2 regions of the Pseudomonas cistanchae genome follow, and region 2 is predicted to be linked to the other one. Evidence: predicted binding sites of a transcription regulator. Region 2 holds the regulator's gene; the other holds the start of a gene.
The links. Region 2 encodes sigma-54, which starts transcription at its own class of promoters, with help from an activator protein. Its sites were predicted from a motif close to ANTGGCATNNANNTTGCTNT; they were not measured.
Positions count from the first base shown of each region.

Region 1: flgB (flagellar basal body rod protein FlgB) is a predicted target of sigma-54. The motif match lies at 2,440-2,459, and genes of this name have one in related genera.

Region 1 covers NZ_JBTLWN010000005.1:174,401-180,632, forward strand. The annotation lists gene flgE (flagellar hook protein FlgE) at 1-790, opposite strand, end outside; gene flgD (flagellar hook assembly protein FlgD) at 833-1,501, opposite strand; gene flgC (flagellar basal body rod protein FlgC) at 1,526-1,969, opposite strand; gene flgB (flagellar basal body rod protein FlgB) at 1,984-2,391, opposite strand; gene cheR (protein-glutamate O-methyltransferase CheR) at 2,681-3,508, opposite strand; gene ACX0MV_RS15210 (chemotaxis protein CheV) at 3,554-4,486, opposite strand; gene flgA (flagellar basal body P-ring formation chaperone FlgA) at 4,561-5,319, shown strand; gene flgM (flagellar biosynthesis anti-sigma factor FlgM) at 5,472-5,813, shown strand; gene ACX0MV_RS15225 (flagella synthesis protein FlgN) at 5,901-6,232, shown strand, end outside.
Region 2 covers NZ_JBTLWN010000001.1:1,095,663-1,101,894, reverse strand. The annotation lists gene ACX0MV_RS05015 (KdsC family phosphatase) at 1-39, shown strand, start outside; gene lptC (LPS export ABC transporter periplasmic protein LptC) at 49-618, shown strand; gene lptA (lipopolysaccharide transport periplasmic protein LptA) at 605-1,147, shown strand; gene lptB (LPS export ABC transporter ATP-binding protein) at 1,150-1,875, shown strand; gene ACX0MV_RS04995 (RNA polymerase factor sigma-54) at 2,011-3,528, shown strand; gene hpf (ribosome hibernation-promoting factor, HPF/YfiA family) at 3,716-4,024, shown strand; gene ptsN (PTS IIA-like nitrogen regulatory protein PtsN) at 4,040-4,513, shown strand; gene rapZ (RNase adapter RapZ) at 4,516-5,373, shown strand; gene ACX0MV_RS04975 (HPr family phosphocarrier protein) at 5,386-5,658, shown strand; gene pmbA (metalloprotease PmbA) at 5,696-6,232, opposite strand, start outside.

The DNA of each region.
Region 1 (6,232 bases), on a different contig from region 2:
TGCCGTCAGGGCGAACCGAAAAACCGGCCGGCGTGGACGCAACCAGCGCCGGGATATCGAGCTGACCCGCCGTGTTGAATTCCAGCGCAACACTGGAAGGCGTGGTCAGCGTCGGGTCGTCCGGGTTACGGCCGTCGATCAGCACGTTCATCTGCCATTCGTTCGGGCCGGTTTTCAGGAAGTACTGGGTGAAAACGTGAGCATTGCCCTGGGTGTCATAGATGTTGGTCGAGGTCGACGAGTTGTAGGACGTGGGGTCCGTCGGGTCGAACGGCACCGTGGCTGGAACGGTATTGGTCGAGTTCAGGTTGAAGGTCTGGTCCAGGTTGCTGGTCGGCAGTGGCGCCTGGCTTGCGGTCTCGATGCGCAGGTCGGTGACGATGCCGTTCTGCAGGTTGTTGTTGGCATCGACGCCGTAGCCCTGCAGGCGATAACCGAAGTTGTTGACGATGAAGCCATCGCGGTCAGTGCCGAAATAACCGGCACGGGTGTAGCTGACCTCGCCATTGTTGCTGGTCTGGAAGAAGCCGTTGCCGTTGATCGCCAGGTCCAGGGAGTTCTGCGTGTAGTTGATGTTGCCCTGGTTGAACAGCTGCGAAACGTTGCCGAGCAATACGCCGCTGCCCTGGGGATTGGACCCGGAGCCGTTGACCGAAGCCGCGTACACGTCGGCAAACTCAGCGCGCGACTGCTTGAAACCGGCGGTACCGGCGTTGGCAATGTTGTTGCCGGTCACGTTGAGGTCGCTGGTCGCTGCGCGCAAGCCGCTAAGACCGATATTGAACGCCATGGGAGACTCCTTGCCGGACGACCGGCGAATAAAACCTGTTAATTACTGACCGATAACCTGTACTTGCGACATCGGCACCGTGCCAAGGCCCGCAAGGTTGAGCATCAGCTCGCTGCCGCCCAAGGTGACGCTGTCGACGTTGGCCGGAAGCATGGTGTAGAGCGCCTTGGTTTCTTTGCCGTATGCCGCTTGAGCTTCGAACTTGTAAGTGCCCGGCGGCATGATGTTGCCGCTCGAGTCTTTGCCGTCCCAGATGAAGCTGACGTTGCCGGCAGCTTGCTCGCCCATGTTGATTCGATTCACCACGGAGCCGGCCTTGTCATACACGTTGACGTACACGTTGCTGCTGCTGGACGGCAGCACCAGGCTGGCCTTGAAGCTTTCGCTGGTGTCGACCACCGCTTTGTCCGTTGGGACGATAACCTTGCGGCCTACCAACGATGACGCTTGCAGTGCCTGGGAAGACTGATAGCCGGACAGCAGCGAAGACATGCTGGTGTTGAGCTTCTCGATGCCTTCGACCTGGCTGAACTGTGCCAGTTGGGCGATGAATTCGCCGTTGCCCTGCGGTTCCAACGGATTCTGGTTGTTCAACTGGGCCACCAGCAGATTGAGGAACTCGTTCTTGCCCAGTTCCTTGTTCGATTTGGTCTCGCTCTTGATCTGGTATTGATCAAGTGCCGAACCGGCTACATCGCCAACAGTACTCATGTTCGTGCGCTCCTTTTCTGAGGCTTACTGACCGAGGGTCAATACGCGCTGCAGCATCTGCTTGGCGGTATTCATCATTTCGACGTTGGTCTGGAAGGCCCGGCTGGCGGAAATCATGTCGGCCATCTCTTCAACCACGTTGACGTTGGGGTAGTACACGTAGCCATTGCCGTCCGCGGCCGGGTGGTTAGGCTCGTAGCGCGGCATCAGGGTGCTCTGATCCTCGACGATGCCCAGCACCTGCACGCCTTGGCCGGCCTCGTCCTGCTCGGCGAACAGCGAACCACTGCCGCCGTTCTGTGCCTGCTGGAACATGGTGGCGAACACCGGATGGCGGGCGCGGTAGGTCTGGTCGACGCTCGACGACACGCTTTCGGCGTTGGCGATGTTGCTGGAGATGGTGTTCAGGCGAGTGCTCTGGGCACTCATGCCGGTACCGGCGATATTGAAAACACTGGCGAGTGACATGGCTTCAGGCTCCTTTATTCTCCGCGCAGGGCGCTGACGAGCCCTTTGAATTTGCCGTTAAGCAGGGTAAAGCTGGCTTGAAAATTGACTGCGTTTTCCGCGTAGTTGGATTGCTCGATCTGCAAGTCCACGGTGTTCTGGTCAATCGAAGGGCTGGTCGGGTTGCGGTAGAAAAGACCGGCGTCGCCCATGCTCATCGCCTCTGCGGAGATGTGCAGGTTATCGGTGCGGTTCAGGCTGACTGGGCCGCGCTGTGTTTTGCCGGTTTGCTCGGCAAGCATCGAGGCGAAGTCCAGATCACGCGCCTTGTAATGCGGCGTATCGGCGTTCGCGATGTTGTTGGCCAGCACCTCAGCCCGCTTGGCGCGGAAACCGAGTGCTTCTTCATGGATGCCGAGGGCGCGATCGAAACTGATACTCATGGTCAGGAACCTTTGCTGTTGAGCTTGCCTGTTGTCCGTGCAAGACATTTAGCAAAGGCCGTGCCATTTTATTTTATTGTTAATAATCAAAGACTTGATTAGAAGGCAAAGCCTTTTTTCACGGTAGGCGGCAATCCATTTCCGCCTGCCGGCAATGCAAAGCGGCAATTCGCGGGGAACATTGCATTGGCGCGCCAGCTAAAGACCTCGAAACGAAAACGGGAGGCTCATAGGCCTCCCGCTCGCGATGTTGCTGGAATCAACTTACTGAAAAATGGACGCTGAACGGCTATTTCGCCTTGTAAACGATTCCCGGGCTGCACTGCACCATCTGGTAATGATTTGGCAAGCCATTGAGGGCTTCCGATGCCCCCAGCACCAGATAACCGCCGGGCTTCAACGAAGCGTGGATGCGCGTGAGGATGTCCTTCTTCACCTCTGCGGAGAAGTAGATCAGTACGTTGCGGCAAAACACGATGTCGAATTTGCCAAGCGCGGCGTAGCTGTCCAGCAGGTTCAATGGGCGAAATTCGACGCGGCTTTTTATCGCCGGCTTGACCACCCAGCGCCCCGGCCCCAGCGGGTCGAAGTAACGCTGCAGGCGTTCCTGGGAAAGCCCACGGCCCATCGCCAGGCTGTCGTACTCGCCCGACTTGCAATTGGCCAGCATCGATGGCGACAGGTCGGTGGCGACAATCTGCACGCCGCCCTTGAGCTGTCCGATGTTGGTTTTCTCGAATTCATCGATGCTCATCGACAACGAAAACGGCTCCTGCCCGGACGACGAAGCCGCAGACCAGATACGCAACCGCTGCCCCGGATTGGCCTTGATCATCTCGGGCAGAATCCGGGTCTTGAGCACTTCGAAGGGGTAGGTGTCACGAAACCACAGGGTCTCGTTGGTGGTCATGGCGTCCACGACCTGTTCACGCAGGCCGCTGCGCGGCTGGTTCTGCATGCGCTGCACCAATTCCCCGAGGGTTTTGATGCTGTTCTGCTCCATCAACTTGTTCAGTCGACTGGATACCAGATACTGCTTATTGCTACCCAGCACGATGCCGCAAGCTTTTTCCAGGAATGTCCGGAACTGCTCAAAATCCAAATTACCTGAAGACACTAGCGAGGCCTCGACGCTCATAGTCAAAACCGAGGGACAACGCCCTCAGTCCCCATCTGCCAAATTGATACGTTCCGCCACCCGTGCAGCCAAATCATCGGGGCGGAATTTGGCGAGAAAATCATCTGCCCCCACCTTCTTCACCATAGCCTGGTTGAACACACCCGAAAGCGAAGTATGCAAGATGATGTGCAGCTTTTGCATGCGCGGGTCGGCGCGAATTTCCGCAGTCAGCGTGTAGCCGTCCATTTCCGGCATCTCGATGTCGGAAATCAACATCAGAAACTCTTCGTGAGGCTTCCTGCCTTCAGCCACCATGGCCTTCAAGTAATCCAGCGCCTGGCGGCCATCATTCAGGGCGACGACCTCAACCCCGACAGTCTGTAGACAGCGGGTGACCTGTTTCCGTGCGACCGAAGAATCGTCGCAGGTCAGGACCTTTTTGCTGATGGCTTTCGCTTGCGTCTGCTGGTCCAGCACGCCGACGGAAATCACCTCCGAGGTTGGCGCCACTTCGGCGAGCACTTTCTCCACATCGATGATTTCCACCATCTTGTCATCGAGGTGAGTCACTGCCGTCAGGTAGTGATCGCGCCCGGTGCCCTTGGGTGGCGGATGGATGGCCTCCCAGTTCATGTTGACGATGCGCTCCACCGAATGCACCAGAAAGCCCTGAACCTTGGTGTTGTATTCAGTGATGATGACAAAACTGTTGGTGATGTTTTCCAGCGGCGCGTTGCCCGTGGCCATCGACAGATCAAGAATAGGGATGGTGCCACCGCGAATATTCGCCACACCGCGCACCACCGGGCTGGACTTCGGCATCACGGTAAGTTTGGGGCATTGCAGCACTTCTTTGACTTTGAACACGTTGATGCCATAAAGCTGATTGCCACCCAGGCGAAACAGCAGCAACTCGAGGCGATTCTGCCCCACCAGCTGAGTTCGCTGGTTAACCGAATCCAAAACACCGGCCATGCCAAACTCCTCTTATGAGTCATGCGCGTGTTGGTTAGCGTAGCAGGCGGCACGAGCCTTGCTTTTCACTCAACATGAACGCACAAACGACAATTTATCGACGCGCAGTGACAAAAGACCGTTATTGGCGGGCAGTTCTGGCTGCTTGGGTTTTACTCGGGTGCAGCAACGTCGCCACGGCCGCGATTACTTCACCTGAGCAGCTTATCGGCACCGCCCAGAAGTTTCTTGAGCAGGCCGTTGCCGACTACTTGCAGCGTAGCGGAATAGCCGGCCGCCATGAAATTGAAATCAGCCGTCTGGATTCGCGCCTGCGGATGCCGGCTTGTGACAAAGAATTGACCGCTACGCTGGAAAGCCCCGCCCAACCGATCGGTCGGGTCACGACCCGGGTACGCTGCGACGGCAGCGGCCCTTGGACGGTTTTCGTGCCTGGCCACGTGCGCCTGTACCGTGAAGTGGTGACTTCCACTCGTCCACTGAAACGCGAAAGCGTGGTCACGGCCATGGATGTGACCCTCGCCGAGCGCGACGTGGGCCTGCTCAAACAGGGCTATCTGACCGCAGTGAAACAAGCCATTGGTAAAAAACTGACGCGACCACTCCTCCCGGATCAGATTCTTGCGCCGATACATGTCGAGCAGGCCGAAGTCGTAAAGCGAGGGGATCAGGTAGTCATCAGCGCACACAGCGGCGGCATCAGCGTGCGCATGCCGGGTGAGGCATTATCGGATGGCGGCATAGGCAAGCAAATAAATGTACGCAACCAACGCTCACAACGCGTGATCAAAGCCCGTATAACCGGTCCTGGCCAGGTCGAAGTGCTGATGTAGTGCGTAACCACGGCCGCCGGCAGATATTTGCTGACGATTTTTTGATCGGTGTTTTAGACTGTTGGCTGACGCACAAAAATTTCGCCTAAAGTTTTTTTCGATGCAGCCGACAAGCTAGGCAAGCGTCCATACACTGTCCGAGGTTTAGCATCATGGTTATCGACTTCAATCGGCTCAACAATGCCGCAACGCCCGCTAATTCGGGGCGTGCCGGCGCTGCTCAGTCTGGTGGTCGCAACGAAGCCATCAGTACCAAGCAGCCCACCACTGCACCCGCAGCTGCTGAACAGGCTGAAGCCAGCAAGAGTGGCGAATCCGTTCAGTTCAGCCGTGAAGCGCAGCAATTGCAGAAAATCAGCGACAAGCTGCGTGACCAGCCCAATGTCGATAACGAGCGCGTCGCCCAGCTGAAACAAGCCATTGCCGACGGCAGTTACAGTGTCGACAGCAAGCGCGTTGCCAGCAGATTGCTCGATTTCGAATCCCAGCGTTAGTCACCACGCCGCGCTGGGGATGTTTGACGCCTGTCGGCGGATTGCGCGATGCATTGCCCAATCTGCTGCACACCCCAAGAGCATGCGATGCACGACACTACTCTGCTTGATCTCTTCACCCAGGATATCGGCACCGCCGAGCAGTTGCTTGAGCTGATCGACAGCGAATTTCAAGCGCTCAGCGAGCGTGACCTGCCTCGCCTGCAGCAGATTCTGGAAAACAAACTGCCCCTGCTTACTCAACTTGAGCAGCACGGCAAGCAGCGCGCTCAACTGCTACTCGACCTGCAACTGAGCGCGGACAGCGCCGGCTTGCAGGCATTCGCGGCAACCTCCAGCCTGGGCCCGGACCTTCTCGCCCGCGGCGATCAGCTAAGCGCGCTGTTAGAGCAATGCCAGCAAGCGAACGTGCGCAACGG
Region 2 (6,232 bases):
CAGGGCAACCTAGATGCCGCCCAAGCCGCTTATCTATAGAGCCCTCTTATGCTGCGTAAATTTTTAACTCCGCTGTGCTTTCTGATTGCCGCGGCGCTACTGGCCGCAGTGGGTTACTGGAATATCAGCCCGGACAGTTTCGCCGACAAGCCGGTCAAGGCCGGCGTGGACAACCCCATCGATTTCTACGTGATCAATGCGCGCACGGTGCAGTACCAGGAAGACGGCAAACTCCACCACCAGATGACCGCCTCCAAACTGGAGCACGTCAAAGCCAGCGATGTCACCTTGCTGACCAGCCCGAACATGCACCTGTATCGTGGCACCGAACTGCCCTGGAAAATTCGCAGCGAACACGGCGAAGTAGCGCCCAAGGGCACCGAGGTCGAACTGATCGATAAGGTCCGGGTGGAGCGCACCGATGCCAAAGGCCGGCCGACGATCCTCACCACCAGCCGCCTGACGGTATTTCCCGAGAAGGAATATGCGCAGACCAAGCAAGCCGTTAGAATCGACGCCGCCAATGGGGTGACCACGGCGCAAGGAATGAAAGCGTACTTAAATGACGGCAGGATGCTCCTGCTGTCCAACGTAAGAGGCCAGCATGAGGCTCGTTAAAACCCTCCCTATTCTGCTTAGCTTAGGCGTCGCGCTCGGAAGCGTTACCGCCTGGGCACTTCCGACCGATCGCGAGCAGCCGATCCGAGTTCAGGCCGATAGCGCGGAACTCGATGACAAGCAGGGCGTTGCCGTCTACCGCGGTGATGTCGTCATCACCCAAGGCACCCTCAAGATCACGGGCGACACCGTAACCATCACCCAGGATGCCCAGGGTGATATCGAGGTATTCACCTCGGTCGGCAAACCGGCCTATTACGAGCAGAAGCCCTCCGCCGACAAGCAGATCGTCAAAGCCTATGGCCTGACCATCCAATATTTCGCGGCCAATGAGCGCATCGTGTTGATTGACCAGGCCAAGGTAATCCAGGAAGGCAACACCTTCGAAGGCGAGAAGATCGTCTACGACACCCAGCGCCAGATCGTCAATGCCGGGCGAGCGACAGGCACCAACCTGACCACGCCACGGCCACGGATCGACATGGTGATCCAGCCGAAAAACAAACCCGCCGAACAGCAGGCGCAGTAACAATGGCCACTTTGAAAGCCCAGCACCTGGCTAAAAGCTACAAGGGCCGTCAGGTCGTTCGTGATGTGAGCCTAAGCATCGACAGCGGGCAGATCGTTGGCCTGCTCGGGCCCAACGGTGCGGGCAAAACCACCTGCTTCTACATGATCGTCGGCCTGGTACAGGCCGATCAGGGTCGCGTGCTGATCGACGACCTGGATGTCAGCCACAAGCCGATGCATGGCCGTGCCCGTGCCGGAATCGGCTATCTGCCGCAGGAGGCTTCGATTTTTCGCAAGCTCAGCGTGGCCGACAACATCATGGCGATTCTCGAAACGCGCAAGGAGCTGAACGGCGCGGAACGTCGCAAAGAGCTCGAAGGCTTGCTGCAGGAATTCCATATCAGCCATATCCGCGACAACCTCGGCATGAGCCTGTCCGGTGGTGAGCGCCGCCGCGTGGAAATTGCGCGCGCCCTAGCGACCGCACCCAAGTTCATCCTGCTGGATGAACCCTTCGCTGGCGTCGATCCTATCTCCGTGGGCGACATCAAGCAGATCATCCATCACCTCAAGGCGAAGGGCATCGGCGTGTTGATCACCGACCACAACGTCCGTGAGACCCTGGATATCTGCGAAACCGCCTATATTGTGAACGACGGCCAGTTGATCGCAGAAGGCAATGCCGAGGCCATCCTGGCCAACCAAACGGTCAAGGAAGTTTACCTGGGGCATGAATTCCGCCTGTGACGGGCGCTTTTCTTAGCCGAATCACAGCTAGCGCTAGGCAAATGCCTTAGGGTCAGGCATATAATTTGCTTCCTTGAGGCGCCACGGCGCCGCTGTAGTGGATTGCGCACAGACGCCGGTAAATTAAGGTCTGCAATGAAACCATCGCTAGTCCTGAGAATGGGCCAGCAGCTGACGATGACCCCGCAGCTGCAACAGGCCATCCGCCTACTTCAACTGTCGACCCTGGATCTGCAGCAAGAGATTCAGGAAGCGTTGGAGTCGAACCCGATGCTCGAACGCCAGGAAGAAGGCGACGACTTCGACAATTCGGACCCCATGGCCGATGGTGCCGAAAGCAATTTGGCACCAGCCGAACAGCCGCAGGAAACCCTCTATCAGGAAACCAGCTACCAGGAAACCACACAAACCGTGGACAACCTGGAAGAAGGCGACTGGAACGAACGCATTCCCAACGAGCTTCCAGTCGACACCGCCTGGGAAGACGTCTATCAAACCAGCGCCAGCAGCCTGCCGAGCAGCAGCGATGATGACGACTGGGACTTCACCACCCGTACCTCCGCGGGCGAGAGCCTGCAAAGCCATTTGCTCTGGCAACTCAACCTGGCACCCATGTCCGACAAGGACCGCTTGATCGCAGTGACGCTAATCGACTGCATCAACGATCAGGGCTACCTGGAGGAGACGCTTGATGAGGTCGTCGAAGCCTTCGACCCTGAGCTGGACATCGAGCTGGACGAAGTGCAAGCTGTGCTGCACCGCATTCAACAGTTCGAGCCGGCCGGCGTAGCCGCCCGCGACCTCAGTGAATGCCTGCTGCTGCAGTTACGCCAACTTTCGCTCAAAACGCCCTGGCTGAGCGAAGCGCAGCGCCTGGCAAGCGACTATCTGGACTTGCTCGGCAACCGCGATTACAGCCAGCTGATGCGGCGAATGAAGCTCAAGGAAGACGAGCTGCGCCAGGTTATCGAACTGATTCAGAGCCTCAACCCACGTCCCGGCTCGCAGATCGAGTCAAGCGAGCCCGAGTATGTGGTGCCTGACGTCATCGTGCGCAAGCACAACGATCGCTGGCTGGTGGAGCTGAACCAGGAAGCCATGCCACGCCTACGCGTCAATGCGCAGTACGCCGGGTTCGTGAAGCGTGCTGACTCCAGCGCCGACAACACCTTCATGCGTAACCAGCTGCAGGAAGCCCGCTGGTTCATCAAGAGCCTGCAGAGCCGCAACGAGACCCTGATGAAGGTCGCCACCCAGATCGTCGAGCATCAGCGCGGCTTTCTCGATTATGGCGACGAAGCAATGAAGCCACTGGTGCTGCACGATATCGCCGAAGCGGTGGGCATGCACGAGTCGACCATTTCCCGGGTAACCACCCAGAAGTTCATGCACACCCCACGTGGCATCTACGAGCTGAAGTACTTCTTCTCCAGCCACGTCAGCACCTCCGAGGGCGGTGAATGCTCGTCCACCGCGATCCGCGCAATCATCAAAAAATTGGTCGCCGCGGAAAATGCAAAAAAGCCGTTGAGTGACAGCAAGATCGCTGGTTTACTGGAAGCACAAGGCATTCAAGTAGCTCGCCGCACTGTTGCGAAATACCGTGAATCCCTCGGTATAGCGCCCTCCAGTGAACGCAAGCGACTGATGTAAGGTGGCTCGACGCGGAAGACTGACACATGCTGGATATTCCGTATTCAGTTTTGCGTTACTGGCAACTCCACGGTATCGACTGGCTGATCTGCAACGCCGGATGCCTGACCAGAGTCTTTCTCGTCCCAGTGTTCCAGTGGCAGGCTGTTAGCCTGTCTCTTACACACGGCAACAAGGAGAAAGTGGTATGCAAGTCAACATCAGTGGACACCAGCTGGATGTGACCGACGCCCTGCGCGACTATATCGACGAAAAACTCACTCGATTGGAGCGCCACTTCGACAAAATCACCAATGTGCAAGTCATCATGGAGGTCGAGAAGCTCAAGCAGAAAATCGAAGCGACCCTACACATTGCAGGCGGCGAAATCGTCGCTAATGCTGAACATGACGACATGTACGCGGCCATTGATCTACTGGCTGACAAACTCGACCGACAACTCATCAAGCACAAGGAAAAGCAGCTCGACCGTCAGCAGGGTGCAATGGCCCGCTGACATCGCCTATCTCCTATGATTCGACTTGAAAATATCCTGACCCCCGGCCGCTCTCTCGTGAGCGTGCCGGGCGGCAGCAAAAAACGTGTTCTCGAACAGATTGCCAACCTCGTGGCGCGCGAGCTGCCCGACCTTGATGGCCAAGACATCTTCGAAAGCCTGATTGCCCGCGAAAAACTCGGCTCGACCGGGTTCGGCAATGGCATCGCCATCCCGCACTGCCGGCTGCCTGGTTGCACGGCGCCCATCAGCGCTGTTCTGCGCCTGGACGCAGCGGTAGATTTTGACGCGATCGACGGCGCCCCGGTGGATTTGCTGTTTGTGCTGCTGGTTCCCGAGGCCGCCACCGATGAGCACCTCGAGTTGCTGCGACAGATCGCCAGCATGCTTGATCGCAGCGACGTGCGCGAACGCTTGCGCGAAGCGCCCGACAGCCAGGCCTTGTATCAGGTCGTGGTGGATATACAAAGCCAACTCAATCGAGCCTAACCATGCGCCTTATCATCGTCAGCGGTCGCTCCGGCTCAGGCAAAAGCACCGCCCTCGATGTACTTGAGGACAACGGTTTCTATTGCATCGACAACCTGCCAGCGGGCTTGCTGCCGGATCTAGCCGAGCGCACGCTGGTGCACACCGAGCTGCTGCACCCGCAGGTTGCGGTCTCTATCGACGCACGCAACCTGCCCAGCCAGCTCAAGCGCTTCCCTGAACTCCTCGAGGAAGTGCGCGCCCGCCACATCAAGTGCGACGTGATTTACCTGGATGCCGATGAAGAAACGCTGCTCAAGCGCTTCTCGGAAACGCGCCGGCGTCACCCGCTGACCAATGAAAGCCGCTCGTTGGCCGAAGCGATTGCCGATGAAAGCCTGTTGCTCGGACCCATCATCGACCTGGCCGACCTGAAGATCGACACCACGCACCTCAACCTCTATCAGTTGCGTGACAGCCTGAAACTGCGCCTGCTCAACCAGCCGGAGCCGGGCACCGCGTTTCTGGTCGAGTCCTTCGGCTTCAAGCGCGGCATGCCGGTGGACGCGGACCTTGTGTTCGATGTGCGCTGCCTGCCTAACCCATACTGGAAGCCGGATTTGCGCGACTACTCAGGCCTCGACCAGCCAGTGGTGGAATACCTTTCCGCCCAGGCGGATGTCGAAGAGATGTATCAGGACATCTTCGCCTATCTGACCAAGTGGTTACCGCGCTTCGCCGCCAGCAATCGTGCCTATGTCACGATTGCGATAGGCTGCACCGGCGGGCACCACCGCTCCGTGTACCTGGCCAGTCGCTTGGGTGAAGCCCTGAAACCCATTTTGAAGAACGTTCAGGTTCGCCACCGCGACCTGAGTTAAGGAACTGCCGCAATGCCGTGCTGCGAAATCACCATCATCAACAAACTGGGCTTGCACGCACGTGCCGCAGCCAAGTTTGTCGGCGTTGCCGCGCAGTACCCCTGTCAGGTCAAGATTGGCCGCTGCGAAGCAAGCCTGGTGGACGGCAAGAGCATCATGGCGGTCATGATGCTCGCGGCCGGCAAAGGCACACCCATCCACCTCAACACTGAAGGCGAGCAGGATGAGCAGGCGCTGCAAGCCTTGATCGAGCTGATCAACAACTATTTCGACGAAGGCGAGTAGCCGCCACGCCTGTCACGCGGCGGCTAAGCCCCCCGGTTCAGCTGCCCGCGACCGTCATTTTCTCGATCATCACCGAGCCCGTACGGACGTTGCTGCGCAGTTCAAGATCGCTTCCCACCGCAACGATCTGCCGGAACATGTCACGCAGGTTGCCGGCGATGGTCACCTCCTGCACGGGAAACTGGATCTCGCCGTTCTCCACCCAGAAGCCGCCTGCACCGCGCGAATAATCACCAGTAACCATGTTCAGGCCATGGCCCATCAGCTCGGTGACCAACAGCCCGCGGCCCATGCGCTTGATCAGCGCCTGACGGTCTTCGTTACCGTGACTGACGAACAGGTTGTGAACACCGCCGGCATTGGCGGTGCTCGGCATCCCCAGCTTGCGACCTGAATAGGTGCCGAGAATGTAGGACACCAACTTGCCGCCTTCGACGAAGGGTTTGGCATAAGTCGCCAGGCCATCGCTGTCGAAGGAAGCACTGCCGAGCGCGCGCGGAATATGCGGGCGCTCATCAAGATTCAGCCACTGCGGAAATAGCTGCTGGCCCAGGGTGCCTTCGAGGAAGGACGA